DNA from 2 places in the Caballeronia sp. LjRoot34 genome. Region 1 is predicted to be linked to the other one. Evidence: predicted binding sites of a transcription regulator. Region 1 holds the regulator's gene; the other holds the start of a gene.

Region 1 (5,109 bases):
CGCGACGAAATCGCCGAAGCGTTTCTGCAAATTGCGAACAATGATGCTCATGGTGATTTTCGCCTTCTAGTTCTGGAGTGACGCGACCGGCAACTCAGCGGGTTGCGCCTGCACTGCTTCAATCGATTGCGACATGCGGCGCTCGGCAAGCAGCTTCAGGCCGAGCGTGACGAGCGCGAGCAGCGCAAGCAGCGACGCCACGGCGAACGCCGCCGAAAAGTTGTATTCGTTGTAGAGAATTTCTACATGCAGCGGCATGGTGTCGGTTTGTCCGCGAATATGGCCCGATACCACCGATACCGCGCCGAACTCGCCCATCGCACGTGCATTGCAGAGAATCACGCCATACAGCAAACCCCATTTCACGTTCGGCAGCGTCACGCGGCGGAAGATCTGCCAGCCCGACGCGCCGAGTACATGCGCGGCTTCTTCTTCGTCGTTGCCTTGCGCCTGCATCAGCGGGATCAGCTCGCGTGCGACAAAGGGGAACGTGACGAAGATAGTGGCGAGCACAATGCCGGGCACCGCGAAGATGATCTGCACGTCGTGGTCGATGAGCCAGGGACCGAACCAGCCTTGCGCGCCGAACATCAGCACGTAGATCAGGCCCGAGACGACCGGTGACACCGAAAACGGCAAGTCGATCAGCGTCGTGAGGAAGGCTTTGCCGCGGAATTCGAACTTCGCGATAGACCAGGACGCCGTCAACCCGAACACCACGTTCAGCGGCACCGCAATCGCGGCGACGATCAGCGTGAGCTTGATCGCGGACCACGCGTCGGGGTCCTTCAGCGAATCGAAGTAATAGTCCACGCCCTTCGCGAACGCTTGTGCAAACACGGCGGCGAGCGGCACCACAAGAAACAGCGCCAGGAAAATCAGCGCGATGGCCGTCAGGATCCAGCGCACGACACGGGGTTCGGTAACCGGATCAAGCTTGTGCTCAGTCACACGGGCCGTGGTCACATCCACAGTTTTCTGTTTGACGGCGCTCATGCTTTCGCCCCGTCGATATGCAATGCACCGGCCGAAGCAGGCGCAGGACCTGCGCCACCGCGGCTCGTGCGCCGTTGCAGGAACCATTGCAGCGTGTTGATCAGCAGCAGCATCAGGAACGATACACACAGCATCACCACGGCGATCGCGGTCGCCCCGGCGTAGTCGTATTGTTCGAGCTTCGTGATGATCAGCAGCGACGTGATTTCGGACTTCATCGGCACATTACCTGCGATGAAAATCACCGACCCGTATTCGCCCAAGGCACGCGCAAACGCGAGCGCGAAGCCAGTCAGGATCGCGGGAAACAGCGACGGCAGCACCACGCGGCGAAACGTCAGCCAGCGCGTGGCGCCAAGGCACGCGGCCGCTTCTTCCTGCTCGCGTTCGAAATCTTCCAGCACGGGTTGTACGGTGCGCACGACGAACGGCAAGCCGATAAACGTCAGCGCCACGAGCACGCCCAACGGCGTAAACGCCACCTTGATCCCGAGGGGTGCGAGAAACTGGCCGATCCAGCCATTCGGCGCATAGACCGCGGCGAGCGCAATGCCGGCCACGGAAGTCGGCAATGCAAACGGCAGATCGACGACAGCATCCACCACGCGCTTGAACGGGAACGTGTAGCGCACGAGCACCCACGCCACGAGGAAACCGAACACGGCGTTGATCAGCGCGCCACCGAGGGCAGCGGTAAACGTCAGCCGATACGACGCCAGCACGCGCGGCGACGTGACGGCGCGCACGAACGTCGCCCAGTCGAGCGTGGCCGTCTTGGCGAAGGTCGCGGCAAGCGGAATCAGCACCACGAGGCTCAAATACGCCACCGTGATGCCGAGCGTTAGGCCGAAGCCCGGCAGTGCGCTGGGCTTGCGGAAAGTGAAAGTCGTCATGCGTGAATCATCCAGTTCCGCCGCGCCGCGGGGACGGCGCTTCGGGGTCGAGCTTCGGGTTGGTTTCATGGCCGTCTATGCGGCCATCGTGTTATTTCAGGCTTCTTTTACGACTACAGCACCGCGAGCGCATAAGCGCCGGCAGTGCTGCCCTTCATGCCGCCGTGCTTACTGCGGCTGATAGATCGAATCGAACACGCCGCCATCGGCGAAATGCGTCTTTTGTGCGTTGGTCCAGCCACCGAACGAGTCGTCGATGGTGTAGAGCTTGATCTTCGGGAACTGCTTCGTCAGCGCAGCGGGAACAGCGGTGGAGCGCGGCCGATAGAAGTTGCGTGCCGCGATTTCCTGGCCTTCCTCGCTATACAAATATTTGAGGTACGCCTCGGCCAGCTTGCGGTCGCCATGACGATCCACGACCTTGTCGACGACGGCCACCGGCGGCTCAGCCAGGATGCTCACCGACGGCACGACGATCTCGAATTTGTCCGAGCCAAATTCCTTCAGCGACAGGAACGCCTCGTTTTCCCACGCGATCAGCACGTCACCCTGCCCGCGCTGCACGAAGCTGGTGGTCGCGCCCCGCGCGCCCGAATCCAGCACGCCGGCGTTCTTATAGAGCTTGGTTACGAAGTCCTTGGCAGTCGTTGCGTTGCCGCCTGGCAGATGTTCTGCATAAGCCCACGCCGCGAGGTAATTCCAGCGCGCGCCGCCAGACGTCTTCGGATTCGGCGTCACGATAGAGACGTCCGGCTTGAGCAGATCCGGCCAGTCCTTGATCTGCTTCGGGTTGCCTTTGCGCACGAGGAACACGATCGTCGATGTATACGGCGACGCGTTGTCCGGCAAGCGCTTCTGCCAGTCCTGGCTAACCAGCCCCTTGGCTGCGAGCGCATCAATGTCATAGGCCAGCGCCAGCGTCACCACATCTGCCTGCAAACCGTCGAGAACCGAGCGAGCCTGACCGCCGGAGCCGCCGTGCGATTGCTTGAATGTGACGGTCTCTCCGGTTTCAGCCTTCCATTTCTTGCCGAAAGCCTGATTGAACTCCTGGTACAACTCACGCGTCGGGTCATACGACACGTTCAGGAACGACGTGTCGGCGTGCGCTTGCGCGATCATGCCCGCGGTCATCCCGGTCACCGACGCTGCCCCGATCACCGCCGTGGCAAACAGCTTCCTTGCACGTGCGCCCCACCTCGAATTCTGACTCCGCATTACCCCGTTCCCCGTCTTATGTGGTTTGAGCAGCCGAGTCTATCGACGAGCTTTCATTATTAAAAATAATTGTTATTCATTCTTTTAGATCAAAAAGTGCTAATGACGGCTGGAAGCGGCGTTGCGGCCATCAAACAGCCGTTGGAGCACCCTGTTTATAGGCTCTGTGTGGTTCTGACGACGTCGAACTTAAAGTAAAGCTTGAAAAGCGCCGAATACTGTATAAAACTACAGGCATCTGTTCATCCATACAGTGGACGACCAGCCATACAAGGGGCAAAAGCACGTGACCAAAATGAGCAAACTGACTGCGCGGCAGCAAGAGGTTTTCGAACTGATCCAGCGCGCGATCGAACGTACGGGGTTTCCGCCCACGCGCGCCGAGATCGCAGCCGAACTTGGTTTTAGCTCCGCTAATTCCGCCGAAGAGCATCTTCGGGCGCTGGCGCGTAAAGGGGTGATCGAACTGGCGGCGGGTTCATCGCGCGGCATTCGTTTGCTGACCAATGGCGGCCTCGACGAAGGGCCTCATCAGTTCACGTTGCCCCATGCCAGCATCATGCAATTGTCCTTGCCGCTGGTCGGGCGCGTGGCGGCCGGCAGTCCGATCCTCGCGCAGGAACACATCTCCAAGCATTACGCCTGCGACCCGGCGCTGTTCTCCAGCAAACCGGACTATCTGTTGAAGGTGCGCGGTCTTTCCATGCGCGACGCAGGGATCTTCGACGGTGATCTGCTCGCTGTGCAGAAGAAAAACGAGGCAAAGGACGGGCAGATCGTCGTGGCGCGACTTGGCGACGACGTCACGGTCAAACGGTGGAAACGTCGTCCAGATGGCGTTGAACTGATCGCTGAAAACCCTGATTACGAGAACATCTTCGTCGCGTCAGGCAGCGACGACTTTGCGCTGGAAGGTATTGCGGTCGGGTTGATTCGTTCCGGCGAGCTTTGATTTCTGCAAGGTTTTCAGCTTCTGCTTTGATGTCTGTTTGTTGATTTCTGATTTGCAGGGCGGCGGCGGGGTGTTCCGAGTATTCCGGGTGTTCCCGCCCCTAGCCGCACTGCGCTTGAATTCCGGCCCTATAAAGCGTGACGGACATCGCATTGGTGATGAACCGGTGCGCGTCCTATTGTCATCGGTCATCGGAGAAACATCATGGAACGATTCGCCCGGTTGTTTTCTGCTTCTTTTTTATCTGCATCGTTCGCGCCGACAGCACGTGCACCCCTGTCGTTTCGGCAATTCCGCGAGTTCGGCCGTTTGCGGCATCTGCGCTCGCTGATCTCCTGCAAGACCCCAAAGCCAGCAGACACCCCCGATCTCTTCGACGAACTGCCCGTCCTGCCCTCGCGGCAGCCGGCGTTCGCCCGGGTATCGCTGAGTGCATCGGTGCATACGCAGGCCGAGCAACGGGCGCCGGTGCGGGTGTATCGCGGTGAATCGCGGGTCATCATGGTCGGCAATATTGAAGCGGTGTCGCGCATGATCGACCGTTGTATCGACGAGGAGCGGGCCGGCGTTGAAGGCGGATTGCTCGCCTGATTTTTCGAAGCGATAAGATTCGCGGGGATAATTCTGGCGCCGGTGTGGTCCATCCAGGGGTTGAGGCTTCTTTGGCCTCTGCACTTGCATTCGAGCCGCATTCACCTCATCAGCCCAAAGGCGCCTTAGCGTATGTCCCTGTCCCGTACCAGCAAGTCCGTTGTTATTACGTTGTTGGTTGTTGTCGTCGTGGCAGTGCTCGGTGTGATCTATGCGTCGCCGTACATCGCGCTCGACCGGTTGAAACGCGCCGCCGACGCCCGTGACGCTCAAACTGTGAATCAGTACGTCGACTTTCCGCTGCTGCGTGAAAGCCTGAAGGACCAGGTCGGTCAGTTGTTGACCCGAAAAATCGACATACAGAAGAGCGGCAATCCGTTAGCGATGATCGGCGCCATGATTGGCGCGGCGCTAATCGGCCCGCTGGTCGATTCGTATGCAACGCCCGACGGCGTGGCG
Region 2 (5,109 bases), 930 kb from region 1:
CGCTTCTGCAACTGCATGTTCTGCTCGAGGCGGTTGAGCAGGTCGTTGAACGACGCCACCAACGGCGCGATTTCCGGCGGCGCGCGGCTGGCTTCTAGCGGTGAGAGATCATCGGGACGCCGGGCGCGAATATTCGCTTGCAGCGCATGCAGCGGCGCGAGTCCGCGCGACAACCCGAACCAGACCAGCACGATAGCGAGCGGCAAGATCACGAACTGCGGCAGGATCACGCCCTTGATGATGTCGTTGGCCAACTGGCTGCGTTTATCGAGCGTCTCGGCCACCTGGACCAGCACCGGATGAGCGAGCGTCGGTGCCTCCACCGTCGTATAAGCGACGCGGATGTCGTTGCCGCGCAGCACGTCGTCACGAAATTCCACGATGCCGGGCTGCGGCCGGTCATCGTCGTGAGGCAAGGGCATATCGGCGTCGCCGCCCACCAGTTCACCGCGCGTCCCCAGGACCTGGAAAAACACGCTGTCCACGTTATCCGCGCGCAGGAAGTCCCGCGTGGCGTTCGGCAGCCGCAATTCCGCGACGCCATTCACCGGCGCGATCTGCCGCGCGAGCACGTAGGCATCCGTCTCAAGCGCGCGGTCGAACGGCCCGTTGGCAATCGACTTGGCAACCAGATACGTGACCGCAATACTCATGGGCCACAAGAGCAGCAGTGGCGCGAGCATCCAGTCCAGAATTTCGCCGAACAGAGAACGCGGCGCGGGTTCGCCGTCGGGCTCGAGCTCGTCGGGCGGCGCGAACGGGTTCGCGTAACGCGCGTCGCGAGAAGCGTCGGGGTCGGCTTCGGGCAAATCGGGCGAAAGGGGTGACAGCTCGCGCAACGCCGGAGCGGCGCGCTCGGGGGATGCTGGCGAGCCCATGGCGTGATTACTCGTGGTTACTTGCTACTTGTACTGCGGGCTGGGCGAGGCAGGCTCGTCGGTATTTGCCGGGGCAGAAGGTACAGAAGCGGCCACCGCGGCAACGGCTTTTTCAAGGCTATAGCCTAACCCGCGAACGGTTATGATCCGCGCGCCGCCGGGCTCGATTTTTTTTCTTAGCCGATGGACATAGACTTCGATCGCGTTGTTGCTGACTTCCTCGCCCCACTCGCAAAGGTGGTTGACGAGTTGTTCCTTCGAGACCAGCCGGCCAACCCGTTGCAACAGGACCTCAAGCACGCCGAGTTCGCGTGCCGATAACTCGATCACCTGGTCGTTGATAGACGCAATGCGCCCCACCTGATCGAATGCGAGCGCGCCATGCTTGACGACGGTGGGTCCGCCGCCCGCGCCTCGGCGGGTAAGGGCGCGCACGCGGGCTTCGAGTTCGTTCAGCGCGAACGGTTTGGCCATGTAGTCGTCGGCGCCGAGGTCGAGGCCCTTGACGCGTTCATCGACACTGTCGGCGGCCGTCAGGATGAGCACGGGCATCTGGGAATTGCGTGCTCTGAGGCGTCTCAGGACCTCCAGGCCGGACATCATCGGCAGGCCCAGATCAAGGATCAAAAGGTCGAAAGTCTGGAGCGAAAGCGCGGTGTCGGCTTCCACGCCGTGCCGCACGTGGTCCACGGCATAGCCCGATTGGCGGAGTGATCGAATGAGACCGTCCGCGAGTATGCTGTCGTCTTCGGCAATGAGGATTCGCATCGTAGTGTGCGCAAAAAGCATTGCCGGCACCGCAATTCGCCCGGCGCGGCGGTCTCCAGGTGTAGTGGTGTCCCGCATGGGCCGAACGTGGCGCTGAAACTACGCGCTCCGATCGGACTTGCAAAAACACCTGTTTTTTTATACAGTGTCTGCAGCAGTGCGCCCAGCAGGGGAAAAACTCCCAAGGGCATGCGCCAGACGCCGTTCATCATAGCAAAGGACGATTCATGGAAGATAGCAAGAAAGGCCCGGGCGGGATGTCTGCGGAGAAGAGCAAGGCGCTGGCCGTCGCGCTCGCGCAGATCGAGAAGCAATTCGGCAAGGGGTCGATCATGCGGCTCGGCGCTGGCGAAGCCATTGAAGACATTCAAGTGGTCTCGACCGGTTCGCTCGGACTGGATATTGCATTGGGCGTCGGCGGTTTGCCGCGTGGACGCGTGGTGGAAATCTACGGTCCGGAATCGTCGGGCAAGACCACGCTGGCGCTGCAAGTGATTGCGGAGATGCAGAAGGTCGGTGGCACGGCAGCGTTTATTGACGCGGAACACGCGCTCGACATCGGTTACGCGCAAAAGCTTGGCGTGAGTCCGTCGGACCTGCTGATCTCGCAGCCGGACACGGGCGAACAAGCGCTGGAAATCTGCGACGCGCTCGTGCGTTCGGGTTCCATCGACATGATCGTGATCGACTCGGTTGCGGCGCTGGTGCCGAAGGCTGAAATCGAAGGCGAAATGGGCGATTCGCTGCCTGGTTTGCAAGCACGTTTGATGTCGCAGGCGCTGCGCAAGCTGACCGGCACGATCAAGCGTACGAACTGCCTGGTGATTTTCATCAACCAGATCCGCATGAAGATTGGCGTGATGTTCGGTAATCCGGAAACCACCACGGGTGGTAACGCGCTGAAGTTCTACGCGTCGGTGCGCCTGGATATTCGCCGTATCGGTTCGATCAAGAAGAATGACGAAGTGATCGGCAACGAAACCCGCGTGAAGGTGGTGAAGAACAAGGTTGCGCCGCCGTTCCGCGAAGCCATCTTCGACATCCTCTATGGCGAAGGTATTTCGCGTCAGGGCGAAATCATCGACTTGGGCGTGCAAGCCAAGCTGGTTGATAAAGCGGGTGCCTGGTACAGCTATAACGGCGAACGGATTGGCCAGGGTAAGGACAACGCACGCGAATTCCTGCGTGAGAATCCTGAAATGGCGCGTGAAATCGAAAATCGAATTCGCGAGTCGCTGGGCGTCAATGCAATGGCCGACGCAATCGCTCCGGGTGTTGCCGAAGTGGCGGATGAAGAAGAATGAGTTTTAGGCGGTAAAAGATGATGCGCAGCAAGAGCCGGTTCGGATCGAAGACCGGTCGCGATTCAAATCGTGACGCGGAGCAGGACGTAAAGGAAGATCCGGATGGCTCGAAGTCCATAAGCGACGAAGACGAAAGTCTCAGCGCCGAGGAAGGAGTCGACCGCTACGAACGAAGCAGCGATCGATACCGCGCAGCAGCAGGCGAACGCGTCGGTGTGGAGGGATCTGCTCCGGCGCGTCGTTCGTTTGGAAACAGCTTCTCGAAGGGTGGTGGAGTTTCCGGCGAGAAGAGCGGAAGCGGTGGGTTTAATAAGGGTGGCGGGTTTTCCAGCGGCAAGAGTGCTGGGAGTAGCAGTAGCGGTAACAGTAGCTTCGCCAGGAAAAGCAGCTTTGGACGGCCGGGAGGCTCAAGCTTGTCGTCTGGCAGCAGCAAGGCTGAGGCGATCGCCGCGAGTCTGCAGGAAGCGGGTGAAACCACACAGCAGGACAGCGAGCCGGTGTTCGAACGGTCGAGTGATCGTGCGTATCCGAAGCGTGGATCGTTCGGTGGTGGTGGGGTGTCGGCGCGGTCATCTTTGAAGAGTGCGTCGGCAGAGGCCCCGGCTGAATACGAGCGATCGAGTGATCGCAACAAATTTGGACGTGGCGGGTTGTCGGGGCGCAAAGCAGCCGGTTCGACTACGCGTGGCAAATCTTCGCCTCAGCCTGTTGACGGCGTGGATGTTTTCGAACGGTCCACCGATCGACAAACCAGTCGTCGTAATTCGCCGAAGTCGGCAAAACTCGCTGATGAGAACAGCGCCAAAATCGCCGATATTGCGGTTGCGCCGCAAGTCGACCAGCAACAATTTGAACCCGCGCAGCCTGATTCGGCAACTGGATTGGACGCGGTCGATGCCGAGGAACGCTTAAAGCGCGCTCGGGCGGTCCTGGAGCAGACACAGTCAGTTGTTCAATCACAGGCCGCTCCGGCAAAAGCTGCCCGGAAATCGCAATCGAAACCCCCGGTTATTTCTCCGGGCGTCGAGCGAGAAACAGGCATCGACGTAGCCGATCCATTCGAGTCCTTCGAACAGTGCGTGCCATCGGCAGCGGATGCAGTTAGCGAAAGCCAAAACGCCGAACCGGTTTATTCGCGCGGCTCTACCGGACGCGGAAAGTCATCGGCAACGGGCGATTTCAAGCGAAAGGGGCCGCAATTATCGTTACGCGGTCGTGCGCTGGGTTATTTATCGCGCCGTGAACATAGCCGCACTGAATTGTCGCGCAAGCTGACGCCGCATCTCGGCGAAGGCGATTCCCTCGATACCTTGCTCGACGCGCTTACAGGGGAAGGGTGGTTGTCGAATGAGCGATTTGTGGAGAGCGTTGTTCATCGGCGGGGCACTCGTCTTGGCACGAGCCGGATCGTTCATGAACTGAAGCGCAACGGTATCGACGAAACGTTGATTCAGGACGCTGGCGCCGAGTTGAAGAAAACCGAACTCACTCGTGCTCGCGAGGTCTGGAGCAAGAAATTCGGCGAACCGCCGACGACGCCGGCCGAACGTGCGAAACAAGCGCGCTTTCTCGCCACGCGGGGATTCAACGGCGGGACGATCGTGAAAGTGCTGAAAGCGGGCGACGACGAATTTATCGACGAATAGGCGCCGGCGTTATTTTGGCGCTACGACCCCAACCCCGGCGCTGAGCGAAATCCCCCACCGCCCGCGGTCGTATCGAAACAAACCCGAAACAAACCGCCGCATAAGCCCGTGCATTTCCCCTCAAGCTTCCCGCGGCAACTCGCTCCGGCTGAAAATGCCCAGTATGGTAAAATTTCGGCGTTTTCCCATTCCGGCCTTCCTCTGCACATGCCGCTTTCTCCGCCCGTTTCCCGACAGTTGCGCCATCGCCGCGCGATTCGATTGGAAGCGTTTGAGCGTGAAGATGGCTTGTGGGATATCGAAGCCTGTCTAACCGATGAAAAGCCGCGCGACGTCAAACTCGCGTCGGGCGTCCGGCCTCAAGGCCTGCCGATCCATGAACTCTGGCTGCGCATCACTATCGACCGCACGTTCACTATCGTCGACGCCGAAGCGGCTTCCGAGTGGTCTCCGTATGCTGGGCTGTGCGCCGCATCGAACCCCGCTTACCGCGCGCTCATCGGCCTCAATCTT

What was found. Region 1 encodes LexA, which represses DNA repair genes until DNA is damaged. Its sites were predicted from a motif close to ACTGTATNNNNATACAGT; they were not measured.
Region 2: recA (recombinase RecA) is a predicted target of LexA. The motif match lies at 1,776-1,793, and genes of this name have one in related genera.

The regions. Positions count from the first base shown of each region.
Region 1 is NZ_CAXUSB020000001.1:1,595,708-1,600,816, reverse strand. Features, by position in the region: gene ACSQ36_RS07100 (sulfate/molybdate ABC transporter ATP-binding protein) at 1-51, opposite strand, end outside; gene cysW (sulfate ABC transporter permease subunit CysW) at 67-996, opposite strand; gene cysT (sulfate ABC transporter permease subunit CysT) at 993-1,889, opposite strand; gene ACSQ36_RS07085 (sulfate ABC transporter substrate-binding protein) at 2,058-3,107, opposite strand; gene lexA (transcriptional repressor LexA) at 3,403-4,059, shown strand; gene ACSQ36_RS07075 (hypothetical protein) at 4,264-4,650, shown strand; gene ACSQ36_RS07070 (DUF2939 domain-containing protein) at 4,783-5,109, shown strand, end outside.
Region 2 is NZ_CAXUSB020000001.1:670,550-675,658, forward strand. Features, by position in the region: gene ACSQ36_RS02895 (sensor histidine kinase N-terminal domain-containing protein) at 1-878, opposite strand, end outside; gene ACSQ36_RS02900 (response regulator) at 903-1,646, opposite strand; gene recA (recombinase RecA) at 1,874-2,950, shown strand; gene recX (recombination regulator RecX) at 2,968-4,596, shown strand; gene ACSQ36_RS02915 (DUF2889 domain-containing protein) at 4,804-5,109, shown strand, end outside.